DNA from 3 places in the Paenibacillus sp. J22P59 genome. Region 3 is predicted to be linked to each of the others. Evidence: riboswitches for the same ligand, from Rfam matches in the RefSeq annotation. Region 3 holds a riboswitch; each other region holds the start of a gene.
What was found. A riboswitch is a leader RNA that binds a small molecule or an ion and turns the genes downstream of it on or off. The one in region 3 is predicted to bind cobalamin.

Region 1: it holds a riboswitch for cobalamin, as region 3 does, so the genes downstream of both, AC50YO_RS20055 (DUF4430 domain-containing protein) here and AC50YO_RS21145 (S-layer homology domain-containing protein) in region 3, are expected to answer to the same signal.
Region 2: it holds a riboswitch for cobalamin, as region 3 does, so the genes downstream of both, AC50YO_RS02845 (ABC transporter substrate-binding protein) here and AC50YO_RS21145 (S-layer homology domain-containing protein) in region 3, are expected to answer to the same signal.

What each region holds. Positions count from the first base shown of each region.
Region 1 covers NZ_JBXENX010000012.1:99,399-102,858, reverse strand. Annotated here, with positions in the region: gene AC50YO_RS20060 (tetratricopeptide repeat protein) at 1-877, shown strand, start outside; cobalamin riboswitch at 1,009-1,211, shown strand; gene AC50YO_RS20055 (DUF4430 domain-containing protein) at 1,373-2,125, shown strand; gene AC50YO_RS20050 (S-layer homology domain-containing protein) at 2,322-3,460, shown strand, end outside.
Region 2 covers NZ_JBXENX010000001.1:636,400-639,859, reverse strand. Annotated here, with positions in the region: gene AC50YO_RS02850 (heavy metal translocating P-type ATPase) at 1-1,418, shown strand, start outside; cobalamin riboswitch at 1,500-1,720, shown strand; gene AC50YO_RS02845 (ABC transporter substrate-binding protein) at 1,862-2,860, shown strand; gene AC50YO_RS02840 (FecCD family ABC transporter permease) at 2,863-3,460, shown strand, end outside.
Region 3 covers NZ_JBXENX010000014.1:32,212-35,671, reverse strand. Annotated here, with positions in the region: gene AC50YO_RS21145 (S-layer homology domain-containing protein) at 1-1,748, opposite strand, end outside; cobalamin riboswitch at 1,898-2,081, opposite strand; gene AC50YO_RS21140 (hypothetical protein) at 2,528-3,460, opposite strand, start outside.

The DNA of each region.
Region 1 (3,460 bases), on a different contig from region 3:
GAAGAAGGTCAGTGCACTTACGAATTCCAATAGCTTGAACAGCTTGGCTGCTCTTTATTCCAAGACTGGCAATAAAGAAAAAGCAGAAAATTGCTTCCAACTATTAAACGAAGCCAATGAGCAGTTGGAGAAGGGGCTGCCCAAGGATAGAAGAGGAAAAATTGTTTCCTTTAAATCGAAGGCAGCGAATATATTACAACAGGTGGTTCATAACAAGAATAGGAATCGGCCAGACACTGCAAAAAGACTGCTGGACAGTTTATTGGATATGATTGCTGACTTAGAAAAGCAAGGCTATGACCCACATCTTTACTTTTCTGAGAAAATAACCGCTTATAAAAATTATGGTAATCTTCTCAAACGGACCCATCCAGAGGAAGCATTGGCCTATATGAACAAAGCGATAGCCTTGCTCCCTGCTATGTATGCTTATAATAAAAGAATGGCAAAACGTGCAGACAGTGATTTGCAAATGAACCTAGGGCAGGTTTACAGGCAGCTTGAGGGATGTGCAACAGAAGCAATGGCATGTTATGACCGTGCAATTGCAATTAATCTGGAAACGTTGGAGTCCGGTGGAGCGATTGAGCCTGAGGAACTGGTCAGCCTGTATAACAGCAAAGGGAATATTGAACGTGGTCGGAAGAATAATCTGAAGGCTATCGAGTATTATAGTCAAGCGATAGCGCATTATGAAGCTTATATGAAAAAGGGCATGCAGTTAAATAATATTCTATATGTCATTGCTTTAAGCTGCCGTCGTGATGCTTATCGAGCTATTGGTGAATTCGAGAAAGCAGAGGAGGATTTTTTCAAGGCAGGGAGAATCAGGTATGATAAGGAGATGGCCGCTCATATACTGAAGGGGAAGCTATAATTCATATAATGGCAAGGTCTATAACTATGCGAGTAGCGATAGATTAGAGTAATGCTTTTTTTCTTTTCTCAAAAAAAGAAAACTTTAACAAGACAAAAAATGATATAGTAAGTAAAGACATCAGGAAAACTGAATAGCGATGAGAAACAGGTGCCAATTATGCGATCGTAATTTTACATAACGCATAGATTGGTTAAAAGGGAAGTGGGTGACAATCCCACGCGGTCCCGCCGCTGTATAAGAGGAGTTCTTGCAAGATGCCACTGGGAAACTGGGAAGGCTGCGAGGATGATGATACTTGAGCCAGAATACCTGCCTGTTTTGAGACACCGGTAATTCTACGAAGGATAGGAGGGTGTTTTTTTAGTATGCTAATTTTAGCTGTACTTGCTAAGGAAACCTCTTAACTTTTCTAAGTTGAGAGGTTTTTTTGTGCGAATTTCTTTGCAAGTCCCTGCTTTTACATTTTGATGGAGAGAAAGGAAGATGATTAATATGAAGAAGATTAAAGTTATGACATGCCTGCTTATTGTAAGTTTGTTCTTATCTGTATTCTCGACTGCAGCCTATGCTACACCGACAGGCTATGTAACGATTACAGTAGAGAAATTCACTTTGGGTCAGGGTTATAGTACAGAGCCAATTCAAGTTCCTCTTTATTCTGGCGATAATGTGGCTGATCTATTGACACGCTTATTGGGAAGCGGCAATTATGATTATTCCGGAAGCACAAGCAGTGGCTTCTACTTATCGTTCATCAAAGACAATGATACAAGCAGCGTGAGCATTCCAGCTTATATTCTGACTCCGCTTATTAATGACTTTGGGGCTGTAGGAACAAAAGGCGATGCGGCATGGCTGGGCGAATTCGATTATAGCCCGATGGCAGGCTGGATGTATGCAGTCAATAATGTATTCCCAGCATACGGCATGTCCGATTATTTCCCGGTTGACGGTGACGTTATTCGTACACAATTCACTCTATATGGCTATGGTGCTGATCTTGGTGACGGCTACGGCGGAAGCTTGATTACTCCTGCCAACAAGGATGCATTGACCGCGGCAATTGGCGCGATTAACAGTGATCCAGCCAAGTCAACTATTCTTGCCGATACAGCAGTATTAGCGGCCTATAATGCTGCTTATACCGTGCTTAGCAACATGGAAAGCACACAATTAAGCGTGAATACTGCTTTGGCAGACCTGAATGATGCACTCGCCAATGCCATTGTATTGCGAGCGGCATAGGCGTCTGTTATTCGAGTATTACCCTGTTTAGATAGAGAAGCGATTAGCTTTACGATGGATAGAAAGATGTTTTATTAGTTTAGCTGTACATTCTATTAAAACCTCTTAGCTATTAAGTTGAGAGGTCTTTTTTTGTGGTTTTTTCATATTTTCATTTTTTTTATATTTGAGTAGCATTGAAAGGAAGATGAACAACATGAGAACGAATAAGTTTATAGCATGGCTGCTTATCGTTAGCATATTCCTATCCACCTTCTCGACCAGCATTTATGCACAGGGTTCGGATTCTACAACGACAGGCATTATTGTTAATGAGAATGAGGCTAATCATGCTGATACCGTACTTGCCGATACGAAGGGTGCACAAGAAAGCAGCAGTAATGAGCCTGATAATCTGGATGAAGCTATAGAGCATGTGAATGATACAGAGCCGCCGATGCTGAGCGTCAATGGCCTTGTGAACAACCAAGATGTAACGGTAAGTGAGCTTAGCTTCGAGGTTACCGTAACCGACAATGTCTATCGTGACATAACGCCAGAGGTTAAGCTCAACGGCGTACTTGTACCAGCAAACAACAGCCAATATCACGTATCGCTCAAAATTGGCGATAATACGATTACCATAACTGCTAAAGATCCTGCAGGAAATGTAGCGGAGAGCTCCTTCGTTATTACATATAAAGTAAGTTTTCATACTCTAGTTGAGCAACAAATAAAGGATAATCTCGCTTATATTTTGAAGATGGTTAAGAACCCGTCATTCGGAACAAGTGATGGAGAATGGTCAATCCTCTCATTAGCCAGAGGGAACTACCTTGTTCCAGATGGCTACTACAATACTTATCATGATAATGTTGTTAAGATTGTTCAAAATAAAAAGAACCAGTTAGATAGAACGAAATGGACAGAGCATTCTAGATTAATTATTGGCTTTACCTCGATAGGTGAAGATGTAACGAATGTCGGCGGTTATAATCAGCTTGAGAAGCTTGCTGATTTCAATAGTGTAATTAAGCAAGGTACTAATGGGTCAATTTTTGCTTTGATTGCACTGGATAGCAATAACTATGCGATCCCTGTAGTAAAAGGGGTAGCTGTACAATCGACTAGAGAAAATCTGGTTCGACATATTTTGGATAGAGAAGTTAAGAAGGGTACACCTGATGCAGGAGGTTGGGAACTAGGCACCACCACAGCAGATGTTGATATAACTGCAATGGCCATTCAAGGGTTGGCGCAGTATTATGAAACGAACTCGGAGGTTAAGGCTGCTGTAGATCGGGCTATTGTCTGGTTGTCCAATACGCAGGATAACTTGGGAAGCTTCACAAGCGG
Region 2 (3,460 bases), on a different contig from region 3:
TTACTAATGGAATATCTGATGTGAATGAATCGCTGCTTTCCGGAGAAAGCTTGCCTTCCGTAAAGCGTCCCGGAGACCGTGTCTGGGCAGGCACCAGCAATGAAAGCGGGCAATTGCGGCTTCGTACAGAAGCGGCAGGGCATGCGACTATGCTGAATCGGATTCATGAATTAGTGCGTCAGGCGCAGCGATCCAAATCGGCTATTCAGCGGAATGTAGATCGCATATCGAGCTGGTTCGTACCTGTTATGCTTATACTGGCTGCGGCTACTTTTCTGATCTGGCTGCTCATCATTGAGCCTGGGGGCTGGGAGCAAGCATTCCGCTGCTCTGTAGCTGTTGTGCTGGCAGCATGTCCTTGCGCATTAGGCTTGGCAACGCCAATCTCGCTTGTTGTAGCATCAGGACGCCTCGCGAAGCGAGGCATCGTCGTGAAGGATGCCAGCGCGCTTGAACGATTGGCTCAGCTCGATCACCTCGTACTCGACAAAACCGGGACGTTGACAGCAGGAAAACCGCATGTCAGTATCATTCATGCCGTCAATAGCAGTCGTTCTGGCTTGCTTCGCTTAGCAGCTGCTGTGGAAGCAAGCTCCGCTCATCCGTTGGCGCAAGCGATAAAAGAGGAAGCCAATAAAGCGGGACTCGTTCTCCCGTCAGTTACGGATACCGAATATACCCCCGGTAAAGGGGTGGAGGGTTATCTCGAGAATAGAAGAGTTGGTATAGGGAATGCTGCATTTGTAACAGAGCGCGCTTGGAATTTGGCAGATTCTACGATAATGACCTTTGCGAAAGCGCGTGAAGCAGAGGGAGAGACCGTGCTGTATGTTTCTGACAACGGCTTGGTGCTAGGGGCAATCTCGCTCGTGGATACGATAAAGCCTTATGCGCAAGAATCGGTTGAACGCCTGCGTCAAGCTGGCATTTCTATTTTATTGGCTACTGGAGACCATCCGGCTTCTGCCCGAAGCGCCGCCGCATCGGTAGGGATTGCCAATGTCTATGCTTCTATGCTGCCGGAAGATAAGCTGGAATTGGTTCAGAAGCTTAAGAAAGAGGGGCACCGCGTAGGAATGGCCGGAGATGGCTGGAATGATGCGCCCGCTTTGGCGGCAGCTGATGTTGGCATCGCGATGGGAGACGGGACGGATGCCGCTCTGACAGCCGGTCATCTCACCCTGCTTCAGCCTCGCATGACAGCTATACCAGAAGCTCTGTTCATTAGCCGCTTAACTGTCCGGAACATCCGGCAAAATCTGATGTTTGCTTTTTTCTACAATGCGCTTATTATTCCATTTGCTGCCTTCGGATTATTAGAGCCCTGGATGGCGGGAACGGCAATGGCGTTCAGCTCGGTATCGGTCGTTGCCAATGCCCTAAGACTGAATCGGACACTTCGGCACACGATCCTTTAATCCAGTGGATTCCCTTGCTTATTACCCTCCATTATGCTAGACAAACTCTAAATAACGATGGTATATTAGCTAGGTCATAAATTCATAATTGATTGAACAGGTGCTCAACAATTTGTTGCAGCTTAATAGGGAAGACCGGTGAAATACCGGCACGGTCCCGCCACTGTAAGAAGCGGTGTAATGCGGCAATAGCCAACTTATGCCACCTGCTGCGTCAAGTAAGTCACTGGGTGTTACTCACACTGGGAAGACAGCGCAGCCAGGCTTCGAGTCAGGAGACCTGCCTGTTCCTATAACGCTTTATCCTACGTGGAGATAGGAAGGTGTTGGTGGGGCAGTCCATCTTTTTGCGTGAGCGAGAGGATATACAGCATTTCCGGCACAATTGCCGGGAATGCTTTTTTTATATTAATTTAGAAATAGAAAGGTGTGTCTTTAGTAAAATGAGAACTATACAAATGAACCGAATGATGAAGTTGGCAGTTGCTGCCTTGTTAATGGTTATGCTTGTACTCGTCGCTGCCTGCGGCGCGGACAAGGGAGCTGTCAACAACCAGCAGAATCAGGTAGAGTCGGCAAGCCCCGCTCCGAGTGAGCAGCCAAGTGCAAGTCCTGCAGCAGAAACGAGCTATCCATTTACCGTTACGGATGCTACTTCAACGGAGCTGACTTTCGAGAAAGCGCCTGAGAAGGTCGTGACGCTCGTTCCAAGTGAGACAGAAATTATGTTCGCTGTCGGCGCTGCGCAAGAAGTTGTAGGCGTGGACGAATACAGCAATTATCCCGAAGAGGCTGCCAAAAAAGCCAAAGTCGGTGATATGACGACAAATATTGAAGCCGTTATCGCGCTTAATCCGGATCTTGTATTGGCTTCATCAGGAATGAATACAGATGCGATCACACGTCTACGTGAGCTGAAAATTACGGTATTGGCTTCTGATCCCCAGACTTACGATGCTACTGTCGAGCATATTGAATTAGTAGGCAAGATCATGAATAAAGGGGAAGGCACGAAGAAGTTAGCCGAGCACATGCGAGCGGTCAAGCAGCAGGTAGTTGATGCGGTTAAGGATGCTCCCAAGAAGCCTGTCTATTTGGAATTCTCACCTGGCTGGTCAGTAGGTTCAGGCACTTTCCTTGATGAGCTTCTAACTATTGCCGGGGGAACGAATATTGCAGCTGCACAGCAAGGCTGGTTCCAGGTGGATGCGGAAGAAATTGTGAAGCAGAATCCTGCGATCATTATTTATCCAGCACTTAGCGAAGATCCGAACCCAATTGCGGCGGCAATTGCGAGCCGTCCAGGCTGGGAAGCAATTGATGCGGTTAAAAATAAACAGCTGTTTGCCGTATCAGAGGACCCGCTTGTACGCGTTGGTCCAAGGCTCTCAGAAGGGCTGCTCGAAATGGCCAAAGCAATTCACCCGGATCTTATAAAATAATAATGAGACGTCAATTAGTCATTTATGGAGGAGCAGCTATGCTCCTTCTTGCTGTTTCTGTCGTCATTTGTTTATCAATTGGTTCCTCTGATGATCTCTCAATGAGTGATGTAGCAGGTATCTTGTATCATCAATTGCCATGGATGTCGGATGTGCCGCATGAATGGTCAGACGGCCAGATCGCGATCGTAACGCAAGTACGCTTGTCGCGAGTTTTGCTAGCAGTACTCGTTGGAGCTTGCCTTGCACTGGCGGGGGCTGGATTCCAAGGCGTGCTTCGCAATCCGCTCGCTGATCCTTATGCGCTGGGTGTGGCTTCAGGTTGCTCAGTAGGCGCAGCGTTCTTAATATCCTTCGGCTTCCAGACCATTATTGGCGTATGGACGATTCCTATCCTTGCATTCGTAACAGGTACGATTACCTTATTCGGCGTGTTTGCTTTGGCACGCAGCAGGGGGATTATGCAGATTGAGACGCTTATTTTGTCAGGGGTCATCGTACAAGCCTTTCTCGGGTCATTCGTATCACTGATGGTATCTTTATCAGATAATGTGGTGAACCAGATCTTGTTCTGGCTGATGGGCGGCTTAGGCATGAAGA
Region 3 (3,460 bases):
GTATTGGTCAGCTTGCCTGCTTGGCTTACCCGGTAGTTATAATCCTGGTTATCCACCAGCTTGTAGCGAGAAACTTGCTTACCGTCTTGAATCATCGATTCCGTAGGCTCTACCTTTTCAAACGAAACAAAATGCTTGATTTTCCGACCTACGAATAATGTAGCTTCCTCTGGCACTGTAAAAGTAATGATTCGCGATAAAGGAATTGCTCCACTAATAGCCTGTGCTGAAGTGGATAATGTAACCGTCACACTGTTGCTAAGTGTAGTATAGCCTTCCGTTTCACGTGCCTCGCTTGGTACAAAAGAATAAAAATAGCTGTTGCCCGTAAGAACAAGTACGGGATATTGGCCTGCAGCAGTCTTCGTTCCCACAGTTAGAGACGTGTCGCCCTGACTGTTCTGACCGATTCTCACCGTATAATCTATCCCAGCGTTCCATCCAAAATTGCTGGCTTTAAGGTTTAATTGACGGAATGCAAAGGCTTGATCCGGCTCCGTCGTTACCGTTAGCTTACCCCCGCCAATGCTGTTGCCACTAGCATCAATTCCTTTGTAGCGATAATCGCCGGCAGGCACAGAAGCATTGTATACTTTATAAGTGCCTTCTTCGCCTTGACCGATATCAACGAGCTGATCCTTGGCATTGTAGAGCTCTATCTTAGTAGCTTTAGGTGCCACCGTGAATGAAATATTATATTTAGGTTGAGCTTCTTCTGATAAGCCTTGTTTTTTGACCTGATCAAAGGCTGCTTGAGCTTGATCGAGCGCTAATACCTTAGCGTCCACATCTTCTTGTGAGGCATTGGAATCAGCGATTAACTCCTGAGCCGATACAATAACCTGAACCAATGCATCAAGCTCTGCTTCAAGAACCCAATATTCCGCCCCGATTACATCATATCCATCTATACTTACCTTAACAGAAGCTTTGTTTAGCTCTGCCGCTTGTATGGAGGCTACCAATTCAGCCTTATTCACTTCGACGTTCTCACCCAATGCTTCTGCCAACTCTTCGAGTGCAGTGTCAACGACAGATTGACTGCTTTCCATATTCGTAAGCGCGTCATAAGCATGATCATACGCAGCTCGAATAGCAGCATCGTCAAGAATTTCTGTTTTATCAGTACTGCTATTAATCTCTGCTACCTTTTCCGTTAATGCATCTTTGTTCGCAGTATTAATTAGCTGACCATGACTCCCTAAGTCTTGTCCTTGCCCATAGACAGTATATTGCCAACGAACGACATCACCGTTCTCAACAATCGTGTCTGAAGATCCAACATTCGGAAAGGAATGGTTAACAGCGAACATCCATCCCGATTGGGAAAAGTAATCGAATTCGCTTAACCAGTTTGCATCCGTCCGATCACCGATATTCCCTGCTCCTCCAACGGCCTGCAAGATATAAGAGGGAATATGGGCTTCTCCGGCGCCCGAATCGTATACGCTGGATAAATAAAAACTATTCTCTATACTGCCGCCATGCAAGTAGCGGCTTTCTCCCAAAAGCTCTGATATAACTGCTGCTTGATTGTCCCCTTCATGAAAAGGAACACGGACCGGCTCAAGGATATAGCCTTGTCCCAAGGTGAATTTCTCAACAGATACCGTCACATACCCTTTGATATCCTCGACGTGTGAGCTGCCGCCTGAGGCGATTGCAGCTGTTGGGCTGAGCAATGAAAACACCATCAATAAGCTTAAAAATAATGCCATGTATCTTCTAGCTGTTTTTTGTACCAACATGAGTCATCTCCTAGAATTTAATTGATTTTTGCACAACAAAAAAACACCTTCACTAGTCAATGTGAAAGGTGTTTGACAACCGGACATAAGGGCATTGTGATCCCCTAATAAATGTACAGCTAAACATCTCTCCTTTCATCCTCGTGAAATCGTAGAAAAAATAAATGGCATGTATCCTGGCTTTGCTTCATCGTATGACTAACTCCTTCCCGTATACAATACAGTGGAAACACGTTAGCATACTCAGCGTTACAGTGGCGGGACCGCGTCAGATTTTCACTGATCTTCCATTTTAAGCTGTGTATACACAGCACCATTTATCTAAGCATATTAAGTTGTAGTTAAATACTGCCGACTTCGGAAACCGGCGAAAACCTATTGATAATGGATGCTGTACTAATCTACTCCTCATTATAAATGCATAGTTTTTCTAGATTATTACAAGTTTATAATTAATTATGTAGAGATATTAATCTGTTGCTCATTGAAGAATACTTCATTTAAGAATGGAGTGCAATCATTAGTTATTGAGGAAAAAGCAAGCAGATTTTTGGGTTCATTGATCACTACGAGAAGAAAAGATTATTCACAGCACAGACTCCCCAAACTTCCATGTACCTGCATATCGTAGATATTCTAGTTCTGTTTGAATGTAAAAATGGCTATAGCCCCCGATCTCATGCGAACGGGGGTTTATGATTGAAGCGAATCGCAGCCCAACAAAACCACGCTTCACCGCAATTCAAACAGCCTTGCATTCTGTTTCATTAGCCTTACTTTCAATATCGACTCAATTTCGCAAGCAAAAGGGGTACATGTATCGTATCATGCTTTTGAATTACAATTCGTTTCCTTTTGAGATATATAAATACTTTTTCTGAATTATTCTTAACTTCAATAATATCGGTATATTTAAACTCATAACGCTTGCCCCAGTAATTGATATAAGTAAAGGTATGCTCCCACATAATAAGCTTCCAGTTTCTTCTGAATACGAACAGTACACATCGAATTAATACCAAGAGAAGAAAGAGCGGAATGATAGCAGCTTTAAAAACGAATACTGATGCAATCAAAATATAAATGGGAGCACTAAAACAATAGCTGAACCAACCGATATGTACCTTTTTTACAACTTGATCAGATGATATTTTTGCTTTTCTCAGACTGCGAGGCGGAGCTATCTTTTGAGTTGCTAATGTGTATGTATCCACAAAGCTAGCGGGATACTCATCATCTTGCCTATTGATTTTATCAGATAGCCCTGTGTAAGATTCGATGACTACCCAAATAGAATCACTCAACCCCCTGTATTGCTTCGAGAGCAAGTGCAGCATACGATCATCTATTATCGGTTTTGAATCAATAGCCCATAACACATCGTCGCCGAGCAGCGTCTGCCAAGCCTCCGGATCATTTCTTTGCTCTTGGTCGTTAAGGAGCTGCTCCAAACGTGCCATAAAATCATTTTCTGCTTGCGCCTTATCCTGAGCTTGCTCTTGCTCTTGATCCGCAAAAAAATTGTACTTTGCGGTTAGGAGCTCCCCGCTCTCCTGTCCTTCCTCTTGCTCGGAGTCATCTTCTTGGTAGTCAATCCTTTCGGTCCTGGGCAGTCGACGATAGCTTCGATTGTCCACGTCCTCAGGAGCTTCCGCTGTACTCGCAGCAACTTCTGTATCTGCTTCAGCCTGTGTATTTTCTTGAGCCTCTGC